DNA from 4 places in the Bradyrhizobium sp. 155 genome. Region 3 is predicted to be linked to each of the others. Evidence: predicted binding sites of a transcription regulator. Region 3 holds the regulator's gene; each other region holds the start of a gene.

Region 1 (5,812 bases), 2.2 Mb from region 3:
CATGATGGAAGCTTCACTGTCCACACTTCGGGAGAAGCGTAGCTCATTATGAGGGCGTCATAAAACATGGCGCTGCCGAGTGCAACTTTCCGGCCGCGCCTCGGCAGACGATGGTAAACCGCTGCAGCCCTCGCATCCAAATATGTCCCGTACGGGGCGGCGATATTGCCGAATGTGTCGCCCCAGCCTGTCCTGTCCGTATTAATCCGGAGGTGAGCCGCAATATTGCGCGGCGCGCCGGCCGTTCGCGATCATGCAAGAGGAGGATGCGATAGCGGACGAGCGCGAGGACGGGAAAACGTGCAACCACGCTGCTGACGAGGGCTTCGAATGAACGCCGGTCAACTCGCTGTTCGCAGCACCGCCGCACAATGTCGTGCAATCATCAGTTCCTCATTCGTTGGAATGACGAAGACATCGACTGCGCTATCGCCATCGTTGATGCGCTCGCGCGCCGCATCATTCGCAGCGGCATCGATGCGCACGCCGAGCCAGTCGAGACGCTCACCGATCGCGCTGCGGATTTCGCTGGCATGCTCGCCGATGCCGCCGGTGAAGACCAGGCAGTCTAGCCCTGCAAGCGTTGTCGCCATCGCCGCCACCTCCTGCGCGGCGCGGAAGGTGAAGAGCTCGACCGCCTCCCGCGCCGCAGCTTCGCGGCTCGCAAGCAGCATGCGCATATCCGACGCGATGCCGGAGACGCCGAGCAGGCCCGATTCGTGGTAGAGCAGGTGCTGGACATCTTCGACCGACATCTTCTCGTGCTGTTGCAGATAGAGCAGCACGCCCGGGTCGAGCCTGCCGCAGCGCGTGCCCATCACCAGCCCGTCGAGCGGCGTCAGTCCCATCGTGGTGTCGATGCTGCGGCCGTCGCGCAAGCCGCACAGGCTCGCGCCGTTGCCGAGATGCGCGATCACAGTGCGCTTCGCCACGAGCTGCGGCGCGATTCGGGCGAGCCGTCCCGCGACATATTCGAACGAGAGGCCATGAAATCCGTAGCGCCGGATGCCGCGCTCTTCATAACGTCGCGGAATGGCGAAGCGGCTGGCGGGCGGCGCAATGCCGTGGTGGAAAGCGGTATCGAAGCAGGCGATCTGCGTCAGGTCGGGCCTGATCGCCGTGATAGTGCGGACCGGAGCCAGGCAGCGCGGCTGGTGCAGGGGCGCCAGCGGCGTCAGCGCTTGCAGCTTTGCGGTGACATCCTCCGTCAGCTCGACCGGAGCGGAATAGTCCGGACCGCCATGGACGACGCGATGGCCGACGGCGCGCAAGCGATGGTCGCCGAAACGATCCTCGATGAAGCCGAGCACGTCGGCGAACAGATGATCGCTGGCCGCATCCGATGCTTCCCTCCGTTTCTCGAACAGGTCTTCGCCCGCGGGACTCTTCACGACGAGCCGCGGCTTCGTCTCGTGCTCGTCAAGCAGGCCCTTGCAGAGCAGGGCGGGCTCGGCCGCCGAGATATCGAACAGGCCGAATTTGATGCTCGACGATCCCGAGTTGAGAACGAGAACCGTGTTCGACATGGCTCCCCTCAGTCGCCTGCCTCTGCCGGCGTGTTGCCGCCGGCGCTGTTCTGCCAGACCCATTCCTGGATTTCCGGCATGTCCTCGCCGTATTCGCGCACATAGCGCGAATGCTCGATCAGCTTGTCGCGGAATTGCTGCTTCACCTGCGCCGCCCTGGTCGCGAGCCCCGGCACGCGCTCGATCGCCTCGATCGCGAGGTGATAGCGGTCGAGCTCGTTGAGCACGACCATGTCGAACGGCGTCGTCGTGGTGCCTTCCTCGGCAAAGCCGCGGACGTGCATGCCGGCGTGGTTGGTGCGGTTATAGGTCAACCGGTGGATCAGATAAGGATAGCCGTGATAGGCGAAGATCACCGGCTTGTCGCGCGTGAACAGGCCGTCGAAGTCGCGGTCGGACAAGCCGTGCGGGTGCTGCTCCCTGGGTTGCAGCGTCATGAGGTCGACGACGTTGACGACGCGGATCTTCAGCTCGGGCAGCGCCTTGCGCAGCAGGTCGACGGCAGCGAGCGTTTCCAGTGTCGGCACGTCGCCGGCGCAGGCCATCACGACATCGGGCTCGCCATTCGCATCTTCCGTGCCGGCCCAGCTCCAGATGCCGATGCCGGCGGCGCAATGCGTGGCTGCCTCCTGCATCGACAGCCATTGCGGCGCCGGCTGCTTGCCAGCGACGATGACGTTGATGCGGTCATAGGTGCGCAGGCAGTGATCGGCGATCCACAGCAGCGTGTTGGCATCCGGCGGGAAGTAGATGCGGACGATGTCGGCCTTCTTGTTGGCGACGAGATCGACGAAACCGGGATCCTGATGGCTGAAGCCGTTGTGGTCCTGACGCCAGACATGCGAGGTGAGCAGATAGTTGAGCGAGGCGATCGGTCGCCGCCACGGCAGATGCCGGGTCACCTTCAGCCATTTGGCGTGCTGGTTGAACATGGAATCCACGATGTGGATGAACGCCTCGTAGCAGGAGAAGAAGCCGTGCCGGCCCGTGAGCAGGTAACCCTCTAACCAGCCCTGGCAGAGATGCTCGCTCAGGACTTCCATCACGCGTCCGTCCTGGGCGAGATGCACGTCGTAAGGTTTTGTCGGCTCCATCCAGACGCGTTCGGTGGCCTCGAACACCGCATCGAGCCGGTTCGACGCAGTCTCGTCCGGGCCCATGATGCGGAAGTTGCGGGCATCGGCGTTGAGGCGGATGACGTCGCGCAGGAATTTCCCGAGCTCGCGGGTTGCCTCCGCCACGACGCCGCCCGGCTGCGCTACTTCGACGGCGAAACTGCGGAAGTCCGGCAGCTTCAGCTCCTTCTTCAGAAGGCCGCCATTGGCGTGCGGATTGGCGCCCATGCGGCGATTGGCTTCGGGCGCGAGCGCCTGGAGCTCGGCAATGAGCGCGCCGTTCGCGTCGAACAGCTTTTCCGGCTCGTAGCTGCGCATCCAGTCTTCGAGAATCTTCAGATGCGCCGGGTTCTCGCGACAGTTCGCGACGGGCACCTGATGCGCCCGCCAAAAGCCCTCCACCTTCTTGCCGTCGACTTCCTTGGGGCCGGTCCAGCCCTTCGGGCTGCGCAGCACGATCATCGGCCAGCGCGGGCGTTCGACGCTCTTGCGGCCGTCGCGGGCGTGCTGCTGGATCGACCGGATGCTGACGAGCGCGACGTCGAGCGCGTCTGCCATGGCCCGGTGCATCAATTTGGGATCGTCGCCCTCGACGAACAGCGGCTCGTGGCCGAGCCCGCGGAAGAGATCGCGGATCTCGTCGTCGCGCATCCGGCCGAGCACGGTCGGATTGGCAATCTTGTAACCGTTGAGATGCAGGATCGGCAGCACCGCGCCGTCATGCGCAGGATTGAGGAATTTGTTGGAGTGCCAGGACGCGGCGAGCGGGCCGGTCTCGGCCTCGCCGTCACCGACGACACAGGCGACGATCAGGTCGGGATTGTCGAAGGCCGCGCCATAGGCATGCACCAGCGCGTAACCGAGCTCACCGCCTTCGTGGATCGAGCCCGGCGTTTCCGGCGCCGCGTGACTCGGGATGCCGCCGGGGAAGGAGAATTGCCTGAACAGCTTGCGCAACCCCTCGGTATCGCGCGCGATATCGGGATAGAGCTCGCTGTAGCTGCCTTCGAGATAGGTGTTGGCGACCATGCCGGGGCCGCCGTGCCCGGGACCGCAGACATAGATCACGTTCAGGTCCAGCGCGCGGATGACGCGGTTGAGATGGGCATAAATGAAGTTCAAACCGGGCGTCGTGCCCCAATGGCCGAGCAAACGCGGCTTGATGTGCTCGGGCCGTAAGGGCTCGCGCAGCAGCGGATTGTCGAGGAGATAGATTTGCCCGACGGAGAGATAGTTCGCGGCGCGCCAATAGCGGTCGAGCAGTTCGAGGTTGCTGCTCGCTGCGGCCAATTGTTGTTGATTTGTCATGTTCTTGCCGACCTTCACCCAACGATCGTCATCAACCATGTTCCGCGACGATCGATCCCTCCCGTGATCAAACGGAATCGTGGTCACGCTGGTGTTGCGTGAAGTCAAAAACCCCCGCCCGAAATTTGGGCAGCTCTACTGTGCATGGGGTTGTTTTCACGTTTTTTGTTTGTGTTCTTGATTTGTTCCTTTGACATGCTATCTTGGCTTCATGAGTCCAGCATCCTCTCATGCTCTCAAGCACCCGCCGGTCACGGCGCCCTCCGAGCCGGCGGGTGCGCCTTCTGACTTCCCTGAGCTGGCGGTCGCCATCGACCGCCAGCGCAGGCGAGGCCGGGGCGCGCAGTCCAACGCCAGCGGCCGGTTTGAGGCCGAGGCGCGCGTCGCATTCGACGATGGCTGGCAGAGCCTTGAAGAACTGCCCCCGTTCAAGACCACGGTCGGGATCGACACCTCGCGCAAGGTGATCACCCGCAACGAATCTCCCGACATCGGCTTCGATCGTTCGATCAATCCCTACCGCGGTTGCGAGCACGGCTGCGTCTATTGCTTCGCGCGGCCGACGCATGCCTATCTCGGCCTGTCGCCGGGGCTCGACTTTGAGTCGAAGCTGTTCGTGAAGCCCGAGGCGCCGGCGTTGCTCGAGAAGGAGCTTGCGGCGCCGGGCTACGAGCCGCGGATGATCGCGATCGGCACCAACACCGATCCCTATCAGCCGATCGAGCGCGAGCGCAAAATCATGCGCGGCATTCTGGAGGTGCTGGAGCGCGCCGGCCATCCCGTCGGGATCGTCACCAAGTCGGCGCTGGTCGTGCGCGACATCGACATTCTCGCGCGAATGGCCAAACGCAACCTCGCCAAGGTCGGGATCTCCGTGACCTCGCTCGATCCGAAACTAGCGCGCACCATGGAGCCGCGGGCGTCCACGCCGCCGAAGCGGCTGGAGGCACTGAAGCAGCTTTCCGAGGCTGGCATTCCGACCACCGTCATGGTCGCGCCCGTGATCCCCGCGCTGAACGATTCCGAGATCGAGCGCATCCTGGATGCCGCCGCCCATGCCGGCGTCAAGGAGGCCTCCTACGTGTTGCTGCGGTTGCCGCTCGAGGTGCGCGATCTCTTTCGGGAATGGCTGATGGCGAACTATCCGGACCGGTATCGCCACGTCTTCACGCTGATCCGCGACATGCGCGGCGGCCGTGACTACGATGCGAAATGGGGCGAGCGCATGAAGGGCACCGGCCCGATGGCCTGGACCATCGGCCGCCGCTTCGAGATCGCTTGCGACAGGCTCGGGCTGAACAAACGGCGCGCCAAGCTGACGACGGATCATTTTGCCAAGCCGAAGCGGAACGGCGATCAGCTCAGCCTGTTCTGAGGGACGAAGTGAGAGAGGCGTCTATGAGTAAGGAACCGCCAGCTCCTATCCCGCGGCTGACCGTCATCACGCTGGGCGTGAACGACATCCGCGCCAGCATTGCCTTTTACGACGCGCTCGGTTTCTCGCGCCGGCTCAAGGTAACCGGCGAGACCGTTGCGTTCTATGACACCGGCGGTCCGGTGCTCGCGTTGTTTCCCTGGGATCAACTCGCGGTCGACGCCAAATTGCCTGATCATCCGAGGCCATCGACGTTCCGCGGCATGACGCTCGCCTGGAATTGCCGCGCGCGTGAGGAGGTGGATGCGGTGCTGGTCTTCGCCGTCAGCAAGGGAGCCGCGTTGCTGAAGGCAGCACATGAGACCGACTACGGCGGCTATTCCGGCTATTTCGCCGATCCTGACGGCCATCCCTGGGAGGTCGTGGTCGCGCCCGGCATCGACGTCGGCGAGGACCGGCGGGTGCATCTGGCGGAATAGGGCGGCTGG
Region 2 (5,812 bases), 100 kb from region 3:
TCGATCTTGACGCGCTGAAAGCCCTTCTTGAGCCATTCGGCAAGCTCTTTGCGGTACTCGCCCTTGCGGCCGCGCACGACCGGCGCGAGCAGATAGAGGCGCGAGCCCTCGGGCAGCGCCAGCACGCGATCGACCATCTGCGAGACGATCTGGCTCTCGATCGGCAGGCCGGTGGCGGGCGAATAGGGCACGCCGACGCGCGCCCACAGCAGGCGCATGTAGTCGTAGATTTCGGTCACCGTGCCGACGGTGGAGCGCGGGTTCTTCGACGTCGTCTTCTGCTCGATCGAGATCGCCGGCGACAGGCCGTCGATCTGGTCGACGTCGGGCTTCTGCATCATCTCCAGGAACTGGCGGGCGTAGGCAGACAGCGATTCGACGTAGCGGCGCTGGCCTTCGGCGTAGATGGTGTCGAACGCGAGCGAGGATTTGCCGGAGCCCGACAGCCCCGTGAACACCACCAGCTTGTCGCGGGGAATCTCGACATCGACGTTCTTGAGATTGTGCTCGCGCGCGCCACGGATGGTAATTGCGCGCAGGTTTGATCCCACGTTCTGCTGTTGGCGCTTCGCCTTGATCACTTCATCCATCCGGGTTGCCCTCAAGGAATCCCAAAGGCGCGCGATCGCGCCAACAAAAAAGGCGCGCTTCGCCCGGAACCGGGATCGGCGCCGATGGGGTTGTCAGCGAACGTAGGAAGAACGGAGACGGATTTCCAGTGGGACTTGCGAATCGTCAACGGATTGTTGGCGCACTGGCGGCATCTGGCAGGAGCAGGGTGGAACTGCGCGGCAACGTGCCCGACAAAACAAAAAGGCCGGCACAAGGCCGGCCTTTCGTAACGCGGATGGCGTTGGGGCTAAGTACTGAACTCAGTACTTGGCGACCACCGGGCCCCCGAAGTGATAGTTCACGCCGACCTGCACGGTGTGAAACTCGAGCGTGCCGGAGGGCAGGGCGCCCGAGAAGTAGGTCTCGCCGCCGAGGCTGCGAAAGAGGTACTCGCCCTTGACCGACCACTGCGGAGCGAAGAACGCTTCGACGCCCGCACCGACGGTCCAGCCGGAGTGCCACTTGCTGTCGGAAACGGTCACGCCGAGCGCGCTGACGCTGAGCTTGTTGTCGATCCAGGCGTAACCACCGGTGCCGTAAAACAGGACGTTGTTGACGGCGTAGCCGATGCGGCCGCGCACGGTTCCCATCGCATCGGTTTTGGAGCTGAGGGTGGTGCTGACGAGGCCGAAGCCGGGGACGGCAACGGGGCCGGTGACCGACGCGCTGACATCAGCCCAGGAACCATCGGCCTCGACGCCGAGCACGACATTGCCGGTCTGCCAGTTGTAGCCGGCAGTACCGCCGACGAAGCCGCCCTTCATCTTCGGGTCGGTCGAGGAATTTTCCCAAGCGCCGCCACCGACGATACCGAGGTAGAAGCCGGTCCAGTTGTAGACCGAAGCCATGGCCACCGGGGCCTTGGTGTAGGGGCGCGCCGCGAGATCAGCGGCCGAAGCCGGGGCGGCGAGAGCGAACAAACAGGCCGAAGCCAACAAAACCTTTTTCATTTTCAACTAATCCCAGTCCCAGTTTCTGATTGTGCCTTCCACGATAGGGAGGGCATCGGACTCACTTGCCCAACTGATGCCGTACTTACACCAGTGAAGCCGCAAGTTGTGTCACTCAAAAGCAACAACGGTCGGAAAACGGAACGGTTATTGACCGATTAATATTGGAGAACTGCACAGCAAAAGGCCGGCGCAAGGCCGGCCTTCGAAGTGCGATATGTCCAGCGCGATCAGTACCTTGCGATGGCCGGACCGCCCCAGCGATAGTTCAAGCGCACCAGGCCCATGTCTACGTCCTGGCGAATCCGGTCACTGCCGAATACCGCACCCGCGGGCGTTGTGAAGCCGATCGTGCGATCGCCAAGGAAGATGTGGTCGTACTCAAAGCCCAGCGACCAGTTCGGGGCGAAGCCGAATTCCAGACCGGCCCCGACCGTGCCACCCCAGCGAGTCTCCCGGGCCGAAGCCAGCAGCGCGCCCGCGCCGGGCGTACCCGCAGCAGCGTAGATGTCGTACTTGTCACCGACGACGGCGGCGCCGCCCTTCACGTAAAGCAGCACGTTGTTCCAGGCGTAACCGACCTGACCGGTGATGAGACCGAAAGCGTCGATGCGGGAACGGTTGCGATCACCCGTCACCAAAGCGGTACCAGGGAAGAGGGTGCTCACGTTGTCGCCCCGGAAGTCAGCCCAGTTGCCCTGGCCTTCCAGACCGAACACCCAATTGGCGGACTGCCAGCGATAGCCGATCTGGCCGCCGACGGTGCCCCCTGTTGCATTGTGACAGCCTTCGCCGACGAGAACGCCGGTCGCGGGCGTGACGAAGTCCCAGCACTTGTGGCTGGAGCCACCGCCGCCGTTGATGCCGATGTAGAAGCCGCTCCAGTCGTAGATGGCGGCAACCGCCGGCGGCGGGGCTTTGGTGTAGGGACGCGCGGCCATGTCCGCCGCGCTTGCGGGAGCCGACAAGCCCATCGCCACTGCACCGATTGCACAAATAAGAAGCTTATTCATTGCCAGTCTCCCCAGGTTTCGTCCGCTTCTTATTTCCCCGAAGCGGCTGATCAGGCGCGAGGGCCCATATGAACTAAGTCCGAGGCAACCGTAGCTCTACGGAGCGGCAGAGTCCGTCTCCCAAATGCAACAAGACCGGGGCAGTGCGAGTACCCATAACTTGCTGAATGTTAAGTTCTTTCTTCCATTTTTGGGAACCTACAAAGGTTCCAATCGACGTGTGCCTTTCCGCAACACATGTGGCCGATCGATCCCACGCCTTCAGATCTGTCTTCGCCAAGAACAAATCTGGAACGAACCGGAGGTCGATGCTATATGTGGGGATAACCGGAGGGGTGACGGCCTGATCGTCGTCCGCAAGTGTTCGGCGAGCGTATAGGGTCGCCTCAACAGGCACGGCGGAACGCGGGAGCGGACCGGCCTTCTTGAATTCAGTGGCATTCGGAGCGGAGAGCGGAGATGGCGGGAAGCGTCAACAAGGTCATTCTGGTTGGAAATCTCGGCAAGGATCCTGAAATCCGCCGCACCCAGGACGGGCGGCCGATCGCCAATCTGAGCGTCGCGACCTCGGAGACGTGGCGCGACAAGGCGACTGGCGAGCGCAAGGAAAAGACCGAGTGGCACCGCGTCGTGATCTTCAATGAAGGGCTCTGCAAGGTCGCCGAACAGTATCTGAAGAAGGGCGCCAAGATTTACGTCGAGGGTGCGCTCCAGACCCGCAAATGGACCGACCAGAGCGGTGTCGAAAAGTACTCGACCGAAGTCGTGCTCCAGGGGTTCAACTCGACGTTGACGATGCTGGACGGTCGTAGCGGCGGTGGCGGAGGCGGCAGCTTCGGCGACGAGCCGGGCGGCGATTTCGGCTCCTCCGGTCCGGTCAGCAGCGCGCCGCGGCGCCCTGTTGCCGCCGGCGGCGGTGGCCGCAACAGCGACATGGACGACGATATCCCGTTCTGAGCGATTCCGCTCCAAGAACGCGGCGCCTGATGCGGACGCGCTGGCCGGATGGGCGGCGCTTCTCATCTCATGTCAGAACATCCCACTAATCGACAGGACGGGCTCGGCATTTCCGGGCCCGCTTCATGTTTGGGGTGAGCTCGGATTGCGGCTTGGCAAACGCGCCGACGCGGCAAGCTCACCGCGCGGTTTTCCACGCGTGAGCGGCGATTTTGCAAGGCCGATGCGAGTGCTGTCCGAGACACCGCTCGCAAGGGCTTAAGTTGTTGGAAAAATAGGCGGAAAAAGCGCTTCCCAGAACGCCGCGAGGGTGGTTATCAGAGGCTCGATGCGCTATATGATTCCCAGATAAAACCTCACCGGATTTCCCCTTGGCTGACGACGACGACAAGCCCGGCGACCAGCCGGCGCAACCCTCGGATATTCGCCCCGTCTCCATCTTCGAGGAGATGAAGAAGTCCTATCTCGACTACGCCATGAGCGTGATCGTGGCGCGGGCGCTGCCTGACGCCCGCGATGGCCTGAAGCCGGTGCATCGCCGCATCCTGTACTCGATGAACGAGCAGGGGCACACGCCGGACAAGAAGTACGTCAAGTCCGCCCGCGTGGTCGGTGACGTCATCGGTAAATATCATCCGCATGGCGACCAGTCGATCTACGACGCCATGGTCCGGATGGCGCAGGACTTCTCCATGCGCGTGCCGCTGATCGACGGCCAGGGCAATTTCGGCTCGGTCGACGGCGATCCCCCGGCTGCCTATCGTTATACCGAAGCCCGATTGACGAAGGCGGCGCTGGCTCTGCTGGCCGACATCGACAAGGACACGGTCGACTTCCAGCCGAACTACGACAACAACGAGACCGAACCGTCGGTCTTGCCAGCCAAGTTCCCGAACCTTCTCGTCAACGGCGCCGGCGGCATCGCGGTCGGCATGGCGACCAACATCCCGCCGCACAATCTCGGCGAGGTCATCGACGCCTGCGTCGCGCTGATCGACAACCCCGCGCTCACCATCGACGAGCTCATCAACATCGTGCCGGGACCGGACTTCCCGACCGGCGGCGTCATCCTCGGACGGCAGGGCATCCGCGCCGCCTATCACCTCGGCCGCGGCTCGGTCATGATGCGCGGCAAGGTCGCGATCGAGACCATCCGCAAGGAGCGCGAGGCGATCATCATCACCGAGATTCCCTACCAGGTGAACAAGGCGACGATGGTCGAGCGCATCGCCGAGCTGGTCAAGGAAAAGAAGATCGAGGGCATCGGCGACCTGCGCGATGAATCCGATCGCGACGGCTACCGCGTCGTCATCGAATTGAAGCGCGACGCCGTGCCGGACGTGGTGCTCAATCAGCTCTACAGGTTCACGCCGCTGCAGACGAGCTTCGGCGTCAACATGGTGGCGCTCGACAGCGGCCGTCCACGGGTCATGCACCTGAAGGACCTGCTGGCGATCTTCGTCGACTTTCGCGAGCGGGTCGTCACGCGGCGCACCAAGTTCCTGCTCGCCAAGGCCCGAGATCGCGCCCATGTTTTGGTCGGTCTCGCCATCGCAGTCGCCAATATCGACGAGATGATCCGCGTCATCCGGACCTCGCCCGACCCGACCACCGCCCGCGACACCCTGATGTCGCGCGACTGGCCGGCCCGGGACGTCGAGGACATGCTGACGCTGATCGACGATCCGCGCCACCGCATCAGCGAGAACGGCACGATCCGGCTGTCGATGGAGCAGGCGAGGGCCATTCTCGATCTGCGCCTGCAACGCCTCACCGCACTCGGCCGCGACGAAATCCGCGAGGAGCTCGACAAGCTCGCCGGCGAGATCGCCGACTATCTCGACATCCTGCGCTCGCGCGACCGCGTGCTGGGCATCATCAAGTCCGAGCTCGCCGAAGTAAAGGCCGAGTTCGCAACCCCGCGCCGCACCGTCATCATCGAGCAGGAAGGTGAGGTCGAGGACGAGGACCTGATCCAGCGCGAGGACATGGTCGTCACCGTCTCGCACGCCGGCTACGTCAAGCGCGTGCCGCTGTCGGCCTACCGGGCCCAGCGCCGCGGCGGCAAGGGCCGCGCCGGCATGCAGACCCGCGATGAGGATTTTGTCAGCCGGCTGTTCGTGGCGTCCACCCATACGCCGATGCTGTTCTTCTCCTCGCGCGGACAGGTCTACAAGATCAAAGTCTGGCGCCTGCCGATGGCCGCGCCGAATGCGCGCGGCAAGGCGCTGATCAACATCCTGCCGCTGGAGCAGGGCGAGCGCATCACCACCATCATGC
Region 3 (5,812 bases):
TTCTTGAATTCGCGAGGACAACTTCAGATTCGGACCTTTCCGCCAAGCTTGTGAGCAAGGCCGCCGACCTGAAATCCCAAGCCGACCCGCTGCCCGACAAGGATCAGGGATCCAAGGCGCCCGACGTAACTCCCGGGCAGGCAGGGAGCTGATCGATTCAGGCCATGGCGCGTTCTCGCCTTGCCATGATTTTCGTCGCTTCCATGACCACTCTCCTGCCGATCTGTGACCTCCTTCGGATCATGCCGCGACGCGCTTGATCCTGCCTTCCGGAACAATGTGAAGGGGCGGGATGACTGTGCCTGCTCAGCCGCTTTTGCCTCTGCGCCTGCGCTCGGCTAGAAGACGTGCGGAACATTCGCCCGAACGTGCCGAGCAGGAGTTTTCGCCGTGGCCTTGATGCCGGTTTCTGACGCGCTTGCCGCGGTGCTGGCGGGTGCAGAGCCGCTGCCGGAAGAAATGATTTCCCTCGACGAGGCCTACCATCGCGTGCTCGCGCGTGACGTCGTGGCGCGGCGCACGCAGCCGCCGCAAGCGATGTCGGCGATGGACGGCTACGCGGTGCGCGCGGCCGATGCCGCGACGATCGATTCGGAGCTCACCGTCATCGGCGAAGTCGCAGCGGGCCGACCGTTCGAGGGGACGGTCGGAGCCGGCGAGGCCGTGCGGATCTTCACCGGCGGCGTCGTTCCCTTTGGCGCGGACGCCGTCGTGATCCAGGAGGACACGGTCGCCGCCGGCAAGCGCATCACGATCAAGGAAGCCGCGATCGCCGGCCGGCACATCCGCCCCGCCGGCGTCGATTTCCGCGAGGGCGACGTGCTCCTGCGCAAGGGAAGCCGTCTGACCGAGCGAGACCTCGCGCTCGCCGCCGGGATGAATCATCCGCACCTTGCCGTTGTCAGGCGTCCGAAGGTCGCGATTCTCGCCACCGGCGACGAGCTGGTGATGCCGGGCACCACGCCCGGCCACGGCCAGATCGTCTATTCCAACGGCTACGCCCTGCACGCGCTCGCCCGCAGCGAGGGCGCCGAGACCATCGACCTCGGTATTGCCGCCGACACGCTCGAGGCCACCACCGCCGGCATCCGCCGCGCCCGCGAGAGCGGCGCCGACGTCCTGATCACGACCGGCGGCGCATCGGTCGGCGACCACGATCTGGTCCAGCAGGCACTGCGGGACGAAGGCATCGCGATGGCGTTCTGGAAGATCGCGATGCGGCCAGGCAAGCCGATGATGCACGGGCGACTCGGCGCAATGGGTGTGATCGGCCTGCCGGGCAATCCCGTATCGTCCTACGTGTGCGCTTTCCTGTTCATGGTGCCGCTGATTCGCGCCCTGTCGGGCCGTTCAGTGATTCACCATCGCCGTGAACGCGCCGTGCTCGGCCGCGACGTCGGCGCCAACGACCAGCGCGAGGACTATCTGCGCGCGCATCTTGAGGAGCGTGACGATGGCACACGCGTCGTTGTTCCCGTCAATCATCAGGACTCTTCGCTGCTTGCGAATCTCGCTGCAGCACAGGTACTTCTCGTCCGCGCACCATTCGCGCCGAAGGCCGAAGCCGGCACGGCTTGCGAAGTGTTGCGGCTCCCCGTCTGAGCGCCCCCGCAACGCGCGTTCCGCGCACTTTGCTCTGTTCACGGTAAATTAAGCAGTTGCGGAACATGTATCGAACATATAGTGTCTGTTCATGATTTGTTTCGAGCATGCAGCGGCTTATGGCCGAATTCAGCGTCTCGGAATCGGACGACATCAACCGGGGGACTTTGGTCGAGATGTTAACGCGCAAACAATACGAGCTTCTGCGGTTCATCAGTGAACGTCTGAAGGAAAGCGGCGTGCCGCCCTCCTTCGACGAGATGAAGGATGCGCTCGATCTGCGCTCGAAGTCGGGCATCCATCGCCTGATCACGGCGCTCGAGGAGCGTGGCTTCATCCGACGCCTGCCCAACCGCGCCCGTGCGATTGAAGTCATCAAGCTGCCGGAGCTCCAGGCAGCCGCTGGCAGCCGCCGCGGCTTCACGCCGAGCGTCATCGAGGGCAATCTCGGCAAGGTGCGTGCGAGCGCGAGCCTGCCCGCTGACGAGGGCGAACGTCCCGTCGCGGTGCCGGTGATGGGCCGCATCGCGGCCGGCACGCCGATCGAGGCGTTGCAGACCCGCAGCCATACTATCAGCGTACCGCCTGACATGCTCGGCTCGGGCGAGCATTACGCGCTGGAAGTGCGCGGCGACTCGATGGTCGAAGCCGGCATTCTCGACGGCGACATGGCCCTGATCCAGCGCAACGAGAGCGCCGATACCGGCGACATCGTGGTGGCGCTGATCGACGACGAGGAAGCGACGCTGAAGCGCTTCCGCCGTCGCGGCGCCTCGATCGCGCTCGAGCCCGCCAACGCGGCCTATGAGGTCCGCATCCTGCCGCCCAACCGGGTGAAGATTCAGGGCAAGCTGATCGGGCTTTACCGGAAGTACTGATACCGGGAGTCTTTCTATCGGCAGTACTTCATATCGGAAGCACTTCATGCCGGAGGTGCTTGGCGCCTCGCGCGCTTCCGATCGACATCGCCGGTCAGAGATTGGAGCGGATCATCGTCCGCTCCGGCTGGATAGCCTTTCTGGTTCTGCACAGACTATCCGGCCCCTCCTCCAACGCTGGCTCCTCGCCACGCCGACGAAGCAGCACCGCTTCAAGCAGCACCGCTTCGCGGCTCGGTTGTTCGAGGAAACAGCGACCAGCGGTCAAGTTCGGCCGTTGCAGCCAAGTTGGCAATGTTCGCGTACGCGCCTCCCGAATGCATCGCGGCGAGCTTTGTTCCTATTGAATTCGGGAAAGATAATGTGATCGCGGCTTGCGGAAGCCAGCCGCAGATTTGCCCACAACCAAGCAGAGCGTTCGTGCTTCCACTCTGATAGAGGCCTGCGCCTCGATAAGAGACGCGGGTTGCTATCCCAGCATGAGGAGCACCCGATGTGTGACTACAGCCTACATGCCGTCGCGTCGCGCCCCGCCGAAGTCGGCGAGACGATCGTCACGACAAGCTTCCGCGGCACCTCGACGCGCGGCTTCGCCTCTGCAGCCGATCCGTCTGTTGCCGTCTGCCTGCTGCCGGGGACGGAGCTCGCCTTCGCCGACGACGTCCGCTACGACAATCGCTGGATCTGGACGCGCACCATCAATTCCCGCGTGGGCAAGTTCGGCAAGATCGATCCGCACGTTCCCGACCGCCATCATGATGCGATCGAATTCCCCGACGGCAAATACGTGCTGGTGACGCAGCTCGTCGAAGGCCAGCGCGCGACGGTGCTGCAACTGCCGGTGACTCAGTCGGTCACCGAGCGCGAGCACAAGGCGCAGATCACCGCCGACAGGCAGCCGACCGTCACGCACCTGCCGATCGGCTGACAGAGCCGCCCTCCGGCTACGAAGTCGGAGGTCAGGATTAAATCGCCATCGCCGGCCGTGGCCGGCGAGATGGTGTGGTTTGCACCCCGCTAATCCGAACGGACGCACCGAACCACTGCGTTGCTCCGCACCATCAGATCAATCGTCGGCTTGCAGGTCGGTGTCCGCCGGCGTTGCGTCCTTGATGCGAGGCGCGGTCGACTTTGGCGCGAGGCTGCCGTCGAAATCACCCTCGCCGGCGCCGGCCGGCAACCAGGGGCGGCTCGTGCCTCTCGCCCTCACTGCCTGAACCACAAAACCGTCACCACGCTGCGTCAGCGCCAGCGCGCTCTGGCTGGCGAGCCGCTGCCGATCGACCACCATCGCCGCGCAATCAGGCGGTGCGGGACGAGTCGTCACCACCAGCGCGGCCCGACTGCAATCGTCCGCGAGAGCGTCGACGCGCAGTGCCAGCGCGACCAGCCTCCCGTCGGCCAGTGGCGTCACGCAGCCGGATTCGTCGCAGGACACGCCATCGGCAAGCGAGGCTCTGCCCGCATCGCGCGGATCGGCGTCGGCAGCGAGCCATTCCTTGAGCAGAAAGCTGTCCTTGTTCGTCCTGATCAGGTGCAGATATCCGTCCCTGCCCCGCACCGCGACGCTGGCGCCATCCCCGGCAATCAGGATGTCGGGCTGCCGCGCCGACAGTCCCCAGAGGATCGCTGCCAGCAGCACCAGGGCGCCGGACCAGCGCAGCGGCGTGCGCAACAAGCCGAGCACAATGATTCCCAGGCTCGCCGCGATCAGCGGCGCGATCCCGAACGCCGGGATGCGGCCCACCGCGCCCGGCAAGGCCGCGACCCAGCGCGAGACCGCGACCATCCACTCGATGCCAATCCCCATCAGCCACCAGAACACGCTGTCCAGCCCGAACGGCGCAGCAAGCAGCCCCAACAGCCCCGCCGGCATCACCAGCGCAGAGACCACCGGCATCGCGCCGAGATTGGCGAGCACGCCGAACGGCGTGACACGGTGGAAATGAAAGGCGGCATAGGGCGTCGTCGCAAGTCCCGCAATCAGCGAAGCCATGAACAGCATCGCAATCTCGCGCCCACCCCACATCGCAATGCGCGCAGTCGCCGAATTGTCCGGCGAGGCAAACAAATTGGGCATGCCGATCTGCACCAGTGCGACCAAGCCGAGCGTTGCCGCAAACGACATCTGAAAACTCGGATGCACCAGCGCTTCCGGCGCGACCGCCAGCACGATCAGCGCAGCCACAGCAAGCGTGCGGAAGGTGATGGCGCGGCGATCGACCATCACCGCGATCAGCACCACCGCCGTCATGAAGAACGACCTTTGCGTGGCGACCTCCGCGCCCGACAGCAGCAGGTAGAACGCAGCGGCGACCAGCGCGGCGGCGGCCGACCATTTCTTGATGGCGAAGCCGGCCGCCAATCCGGGGATCAGAGCGAGCAGCGCGCGCACCGCGAAGAACACGACGCCGGCAACGACGGCCATGTGATAACCGGAGATCGAGAGCACGTGGCCGAGGCCGGAGATGAACATCGCATCGTTGACGGGCGTGGTGATCGCATCGCGCCGCCCGGTGAGCAGCGCGGTCGCGATCGCCCGATTGTCGCCGTCGAGCGTCGCCCGGATGCGGGCATCGATCGCATCGCGCAGGCCTTGCATGAAGGCCGCGTAACGCAGCCGTAAGCCGCCGGTCTCAGGCGGCGACGCCACCGTGATGGCGCCCATCGCGAAGCCGGAGGCGCCGATGCCCTGGAAGAACATGTCACGCGAAAAGTCGTAGCTGCCGGGCCGCACCGGCGCGAGTGGCGGCATCAGCCGTGCCTTCAGCTGAACGAAGCTACCGACCTCCGGCGCGGTGCCCTTGCGGACCGACAGGCGCACGCGCTCGAGCCTGACGTCGCTGCGCTGCGCCTCCATCGCCGTGACGCGCAGCACGAAACGATCGGTACGCTCGCGGATGTCGCGAGCCTCGACGAAGCCCGACAACGACACCGAATAGAGCGCCCTTGCCAGCACCGGGTGGGCGATGCGCGCCGTCTTCCAGGTTGCGACGGCAAAGCCGGCCGCGACCGCCGCGATCATGATGGCCGGGGCGAACAGCCGGCTCCGCCGCAACAGAGCGCGATGGCGGTCGTGGCAACGACCCACAGCACCGGCTCATGATCGGCAGAGAAATAAAGCGCGATGCCGCAGCCAAACGCGACGGGCACCCACGGCAACAGCCGCCCGGCGCCCGCCTCGGCGCGCAGCCAGGCGCGGAGGGTCTCGGCCAGCGATGTCCAGAGGTCGAGGCCTGGAGGCGCGAGGCCGCCCGCGGACGCGGCGCGGCCCGCGGGCCACGTCCCCGCGATCCCCTGCGATCGTACCGACCGGCCCGGCTCCGCCATTC
Region 4 (5,812 bases), 2.1 Mb from region 3:
GTCATCACCGCCGTCAATGGCACCGCGATCAAGGATTCCCGCGATCTCGCCCGCACCATCGCCACCCTGGCGCCGGGCACGTCCGTGAAGCTCGATGTCGTCCACAAAGGCGACAGCAAGACGGTGACACTGGCGCTTGGCGAGTTGCCGAACGAGCGGCAGGCTAGAGCCGACGAGGGCAAGTCTCAGCCAGATGCCGGCATGCCGCCGCGTCTCGGGCTCAGCCTGGCTCCGGCCGGCGACGTGCAGGGCGCCGGCCAGAAGGGCGTCGTCGTCACTGAAGTCGATCCGCAACGCCCGGCCGCGCAACGCGGCATCCAGACCGGCGACGTCATCCTCAACGTGGGCGGCAAGGCCGTCGCCAATATCGGCGATGTCCGTTCGGAGCTGGCGCAAGCGAAATCGTCCGGCAAGCGCAGCGTGCTGCTGCAGGTCAGAAGCGCGCAGACGACCCGGTTCGTGGCGGTGCCGCTCGCATAAGGCGAACGTCGATCGGCGCAACTCCAAAAAGGCGGCCTTCGGGCCGCCTTTCCCGTTCGCCTTCAGGATTTCCGCACATCGCCGATAACATTCTCGTTAACGGCAGGGAGGATGACCCGGTTTCGTCCGAAAAAGCCGTGTTCGCTCATCACAATTGCGGATCTCGTACGGACTCGGCGGCAATGAAGCCGCCGACGATTGCAAGCGTGGAACTTCGAACTTGCCGCCGCTGAGCCGGCCGGCAATTCGTATTTGATCGGTGCCGACATGGATCGATTGAAGCTCTCGCTGAGAAGTGCGCTGCTTGTGGCGCCGTTGGTAGCGCCACTCGTGCTATGGGGTGGAAACGCTCTCGGGCGCGACGACGGCCGCTACGCGGACTCACCTCTCAAGCCGTGGTTCGACGGCCTGCGCAGCCATCTCGGTCCGTGCTGCTCGGATGCGGATGGGTTTGCGGTCGCCGATCCCGATTGGGACTCGCACAATGGACATTACCGCGTGCGGCTCGACGGCGAGTGGGTCGAGGTACCGGACGAAGCCGTGATCACCGAGCCGAACCGGGCCGGCCGCACCATGGTGTGGCCGGTGAAGACCGCGTTCGGCGTTTCGATCCGCTGCTTCATGCCGGGCAGCATGATCTGACTGAGGTCAGCGCGACCGTTTGGAGGATTTGCGCTTCGACGTCTTCTTCGAACTCTTTCTCGAAGTCTTCTTGGATGTTTTCCGAGATGTCTTCTTTGACGTCTTCTTGGACGTCTTTCGTTTCGCGGCCTTCTTCGGGACCTTCTTGCCCTTCTTGCGCGCTTTCGACAGGCCGATCGCGATTGCCTGCTTGCGGCTCTTCACGCGTCCGCCTCGACCGCCCGGTCCGCTTTTCGCGGTCCCCTTCTTGTAGCGCTTCATCTCGCCTTCGACATCGCTGCCGGAGCTGCGCGAGTAGCGGCGCTTCTTTGCCTTGCGTGCCATGCATGTTCTCCCTTGGCCTGGGAAAACAATCCGGGACAGGCATGGTTCCGAAAGCGCAAGCAACGTTCCGGATGGGCGACCTAGCCTAGAACGAATCCGCCAGCTCGATCTCCGCTTCCAGCACCTGAATGCGCCGTGCTGCCTCGCTGGAGGACAGATCCCGCGCGTATTGCGCGGGCTGATACGCCTCTTCGCTCAGCCGTTTCAGCCGGAGGCCCTGCGCCCGCGTCATCTGCTCGGTGAGGAAAGACTTGGCATCGTATTTACCTTGAACCTGCATGTCGCTTCTCCCTTCTGAAATCGTGACTTGACTATATGTTCTTATTTTGTTCTAACAAGTCATGGACAACAAAATTAATGAAATTCGACGTAAAATCAGCGCCTTGAGGCTGGAAATGGCCGATGTCGAGGCGGCCGTACGCGAGCTTGTCGAGCGCGATCGGGACTGCACGGAGAAGGCCCTGGCGCAGATGGATCTGCGCCGGAAAATCAATCTGCTGATCGGCGAATGGAAGGCTGCAGGTGGCGGCGATGTCCTGCCGAATGTCCGCGATAGGATGCGCCTTCGTTCCGCGAAGACATCAGGTAGTCCTCTGCGCGTGATCGCGCGCCGCTGAGAGCCTTGGGAGCGCATGGTGGAGGAAGATCCGGATGCATACCGGATTCTAAAGCTGCGCGCCGAGATTCTCGAACTGGGCTCTGCCATCCGGCAGCTGCAACGCGAGGGGCTCGACGACGCCGCGGCCCAGCTCTTGATCGCGCGCAAGCGCGCACGACTCGACCATCTGGTGAAGTCAGATCCTGCAGGCGTTCATCCTGACATCCTGGGCAGCCATCGTAGCTGAAGCCTACGCGCAACGCGAGGTGCGGGGCTCGTCGATACCGCATGTTGACGAAGCGGCCCGAGAGAAGTCTGTTCGAATACCAAAGCAAGAGGCCCCGCGATCGCGGGGCCTTCGTGTTTTCGACGAACGCCTACTTGGTGTTGCTCATGCCGGCTTTGTTGTTCGTCATGGTGCCGCCCTGGTCGGAGCCGGGGCCGGAGCCGCCCTGACCGGAGGGATCAGCACCCTTGGAGGACTTGGTGTTGGCGCCCGTGGTGGTCTGCGACGATGACATCGATGATCCGTGTTTTGCCTTGTGCGACTTGGCCTGCACGGCGAACGGTGCAGCGGCGAGGCCGGTTGCCAACATCACGGCAAGAGCGAGCTTGGTGGTCTTCATCTGCGGGAACTCCCTGAGTTGAATTGACGCAGGCAGCCAACTGCCATTCGTCGCAGGAGTTCCGAACAAAGAATTCCGGTAAAGCACGCATAGTTCAAGATTGCTTGTCCTCGGCCAGGATGAAAACGACGCCGGTCAGTGTCGCGCCGATCGCGAACGTCGTCACCAAGGTGAGGGCGAAAACGACAACGGCCTGCCTTCCGCCGTGACTCAGCAAATTGGCGACGCCGGGATTGGACAGCACGAGCAAGAGGCTGAAAGCGAGTCCTAAGGCTGCGCCCATCATCGCGTGCGTCATCAGCTTGACGAGCCCGCTGGGAGAGATCAGGTCAGACGACTTCTTCGCGCGCATGGAACTCTATCCCAATCTCGCATGCAACGCCTGCGACACGCGCCGGTTCCACCCGCATGAAGGAATTGTCATCGTCCGCTTCATCCGACGTTCATGCCGGGTGGGCGAGAATGACCGCGCAACACGGGAACATTCGATATGGGTAAGGTGGTCTTTCTCTATCGCTCTCTGGCTTATCGTAATGCCGCTGCGGACATCCTCCGCAAAGCGCGCAAGCTGCCCCGCGGCGCGGAGCGAAGCGCGGCGTGCCGCTATGCCAAGGCTCTGCGCGATCTCGCCCAAACAGAAGCCTGGCTCGAAGGACGGGTCGCGCGCGAGCCGCAAACGACGCAGCGCAGGAAGAGTGCGGCCTCCGGTTAGCCGGAAGCGCGCTGCAATTCGGCGGAGCTGGCGGCTTCGAAGTTGCCGGGCGCGGTCGTCGCGGCAGTCTTGCGGACCAACGGCACCTCGAGCCGGCACAGCAGACCCTCGGCGCGCCAATCGAATCGCGCCTGCCCGCCGAGCTGGGACTCGACGCTCGCAAGCAGGCTCCGCGTACCAAAGCCGCGGGATTTCGGCGTCATGACGAGCGGGCCGCCGGATTCCTCCCAGGTCAGCGTGAGCAGCTCGTCCTCGACCTGCCAGCCGATTGCGAGCCGTCCCTTCCGCGTCGAGAGCGCGCCATATTTCGCCGAGTTGGTGAAAAGCTCATGCAGCGCCAGCGCCAGCGTCTGGGCGGTTGCCGGCAGCAACTGAACTTCCGACCCCGCCAATTTGATCTGGCCGCCGAGGGAATAGGGCGCAAGCTCCTCGTCGATCAGCTTCGAGAGTTCGGCGCCCTGCCAGCTCGATAGCGACAGGATCGTGTGCACGCGCGCCAGTGCATTGATGCGTCCCTCGACGGCGCTGACATAGGCTTTGACCTCGTCGGCGCGGGTGAGGCGCACGATCGATTGCGCCAGCGCCAGCGCATTCTTGGCGCGATGATCGACTTCCCGCGCCAGGAGAGTCTGCCGTTCCTCGGCGCGCTTGCGTTCGGTGATGTCCACCGTCACGCCGCTGACGCGCATGACCCGACCGCTATCGTCAACCGTGGCGGCGGCCGTGCCGACACACCAGCGCACATCGCCGTCGGGCCGCACGATGCGGAACTCCGTTTCATAGGAGCGCGTGCCCTTGTTGAATTCGGCGATCGCCTTGCGCAACTGATCGACGTCATCCGGATGCAACAGCGCCTGAACGTTGGCCGGATTCACCTCGAAGCTCTCCGGGCCAACACCAAAGATGCGGTATTGTCCCTCGTCCCACATCCAGTCGCCGGTGATCCAGTCCCAGTCCCAGGAGCCCATCTTGCCGGCGGCGATCGCCATGCTGCGCCGCTCTTCGCTCTCGCGCAGCTTTGCTGTGGAATTCTCAAGCTCGGCGGTGCGTGCACGCACGCGGTCCTCGAGGTCCTGATTCAGCCGTTCGAGCTCGCGCGTCTTGCGATAGAGCTCTGCAAACACCTTGACCTTGGCGCGCAGCACCTCCGGCACGACCGGCACCGGGACGTAGTCGACGGCGCCCATCTCGTAGCCGCGCAGGCGGTCGATGTCGCTGACTTGAATGGCCGAGATGAAGATCATCGCGGTCTTCTGGAAGCGCGGGTGCTCGCGGATCATCGCGGCGAGCTCGAAGCCGTCGAGCTCGGGCATGCAGACGTCGACCAGGATCACCGCGATCTCGGTCTTGAGCAGCACCTCCAGAGCCTCGCGACCGGACGAGGCGATCACGAGGTTCTGGCCGAGATCCTTCAGGATCACCTCATAGGCGAGCAGCTTGGCCGGCTGGTCGTCGACGAGGAGGATGTTGACCTTTTCGTGGTCCATACGGGCATCCAACTCAGCGGTGCAGCCACATGCGGATTGCAAGCAGCAATTGATCGGTGTTGACGGGTTTGGCGAGATAGTCGGACGCGCCGGCCTCGAGGCATTTCTCGCGGTCGCCCTTCATGGCCTTGGCCGTCAACGCGATGATCGGAAGACGGGCGAAGGTGGGGTTTTCACGAATGACGCCGATGGTCTGATAGCCATCCATCTGCGGCATCATGATGTCCATCAGCACGATGGCGATCTCCGGGTTGGATTCGACCAGGGCCACCGCCTCGTTGCCAGTCGTGGCCGTCAGCACCTTCATGCCGCGCCGCTCCAGCACGCTCGACAGCGCAAAGATGTTGCGGGCGTCGTCGTCGACGAGCAGGGCGGTCTTGCCGATCAGGTCTTCGTCGGAACTGTTCAGCTTCTCGAGCATGCGCTGCTTCTCGATCGGCAACTCCGTGATCACGCGGTGCAGGAACAGCGCGGTCTCGTCGAGCAGGCGCTCCGGCGATTCCACGCCCTTGACCACGATGCTCCGCGCCATGGTGTGGAGCTCCGCATCTTCCTCGGCCGACAGCTCGCGGCCGGTGAAGACGACCACCGGAACGTTCGAGAGCGCCTCGTCATTGCGGATCTGGTCCAGCACCTCGAAGCCGGTCATGTCGGGCAGGCGCAGGTCGAGCACGACGCAATCACAGGGGTTCTCACGCAGCATCGAGAGCGCGTCGGCACCGGTGCCGGTCGTCACGATCTCGATGTCGTCGTGATGCAGGAGCTCGCGGATCGAGAGCTGCTCGGCCTCGTTGTCCTCGACAATGAGCAGCCGCTTGCGCCGCGGTCGCGCATATTCCTTGATCTGGGTCAGCGCGGCCGAGACACCCTCGGTCGTCGTCGGCTTGTTGACGAAGGAGAAGGCGCCGCGCGCCAGCGCATGCTGGCGGTCCTCGTCGAGCGT

Evidence for each region. Region 3 encodes LexA, which represses DNA repair genes until DNA is damaged. Its sites were predicted from a motif close to TGTTCNNNNTGTGTTCNG; they were not measured.
Region 1: a site for LexA is predicted at 4,122-4,139, ahead of IVA93_RS28005 (PA0069 family radical SAM protein). Genes of this name have one in related genera too.
Region 2: a site for LexA is predicted at 2,854-2,871, ahead of IVA93_RS18260 (single-stranded DNA-binding protein). Genes of this name have one in related genera too.
Region 4: a site for LexA is predicted at 1,763-1,780, ahead of IVA93_RS27605 (DUF3072 domain-containing protein). Genes of this name have one in related genera too.

What each region holds. Positions count from the first base shown of each region.
Region 1 covers NZ_CP064704.1:5,791,926-5,797,737, reverse strand. The annotation lists gene IVA93_RS28020 (glycosyltransferase family protein) at 1-3, opposite strand, end outside; gene IVA93_RS28015 (acetate/propionate family kinase) at 342-1,526, opposite strand; gene IVA93_RS28010 (phosphoketolase family protein) at 1,535-3,949, opposite strand; gene IVA93_RS28005 (PA0069 family radical SAM protein) at 4,161-5,324, shown strand; gene IVA93_RS28000 (VOC family protein) at 5,348-5,803, shown strand.
Region 2 covers NZ_CP064704.1:3,744,286-3,750,097, forward strand. The annotation lists gene uvrA (excinuclease ABC subunit UvrA) at 1-590, opposite strand, end outside; gene IVA93_RS18250 (outer membrane protein) at 873-1,562, opposite strand; gene IVA93_RS18255 (outer membrane protein) at 1,793-2,575, opposite strand; gene IVA93_RS18260 (single-stranded DNA-binding protein) at 3,035-3,532, shown strand; gene gyrA (DNA gyrase subunit A) at 3,904-5,812, shown strand, end outside.
Region 3 covers NZ_CP064704.1:3,639,429-3,645,240, reverse strand. The annotation lists gene IVA93_RS17755 (hypothetical protein) at 1-152, shown strand, start outside; gene IVA93_RS17750 (molybdopterin molybdotransferase MoeA) at 391-1,602, shown strand; gene lexA (transcriptional repressor LexA) at 1,779-2,480, shown strand; gene IVA93_RS17740 (hypothetical protein) at 2,974-3,408, shown strand; partial or broken gene IVA93_RS17735 (ComEC/Rec2 family competence protein) at 3,547-5,810, opposite strand.
Region 4 covers NZ_CP064704.1:5,705,957-5,711,768, reverse strand. The annotation lists gene IVA93_RS27620 (Do family serine endopeptidase) at 1-480, shown strand, start outside; gene IVA93_RS27615 (hypothetical protein) at 748-1,122, shown strand; gene IVA93_RS27610 (DUF6496 domain-containing protein) at 1,129-1,446, opposite strand; gene IVA93_RS27605 (DUF3072 domain-containing protein) at 1,532-1,726, opposite strand; gene IVA93_RS27600 (hypothetical protein) at 1,842-2,063, shown strand; gene IVA93_RS27595 (hypothetical protein) at 2,082-2,291, shown strand; gene IVA93_RS27590 (hypothetical protein) at 2,422-2,670, opposite strand; gene IVA93_RS27585 (hypothetical protein) at 2,765-3,022, opposite strand; gene IVA93_RS27580 (hypothetical protein) at 3,161-3,382, shown strand; gene IVA93_RS27575 (HWE histidine kinase domain-containing protein) at 3,379-4,869, opposite strand; gene IVA93_RS27570 (HAMP domain-containing protein) at 4,883-5,812, opposite strand, start outside.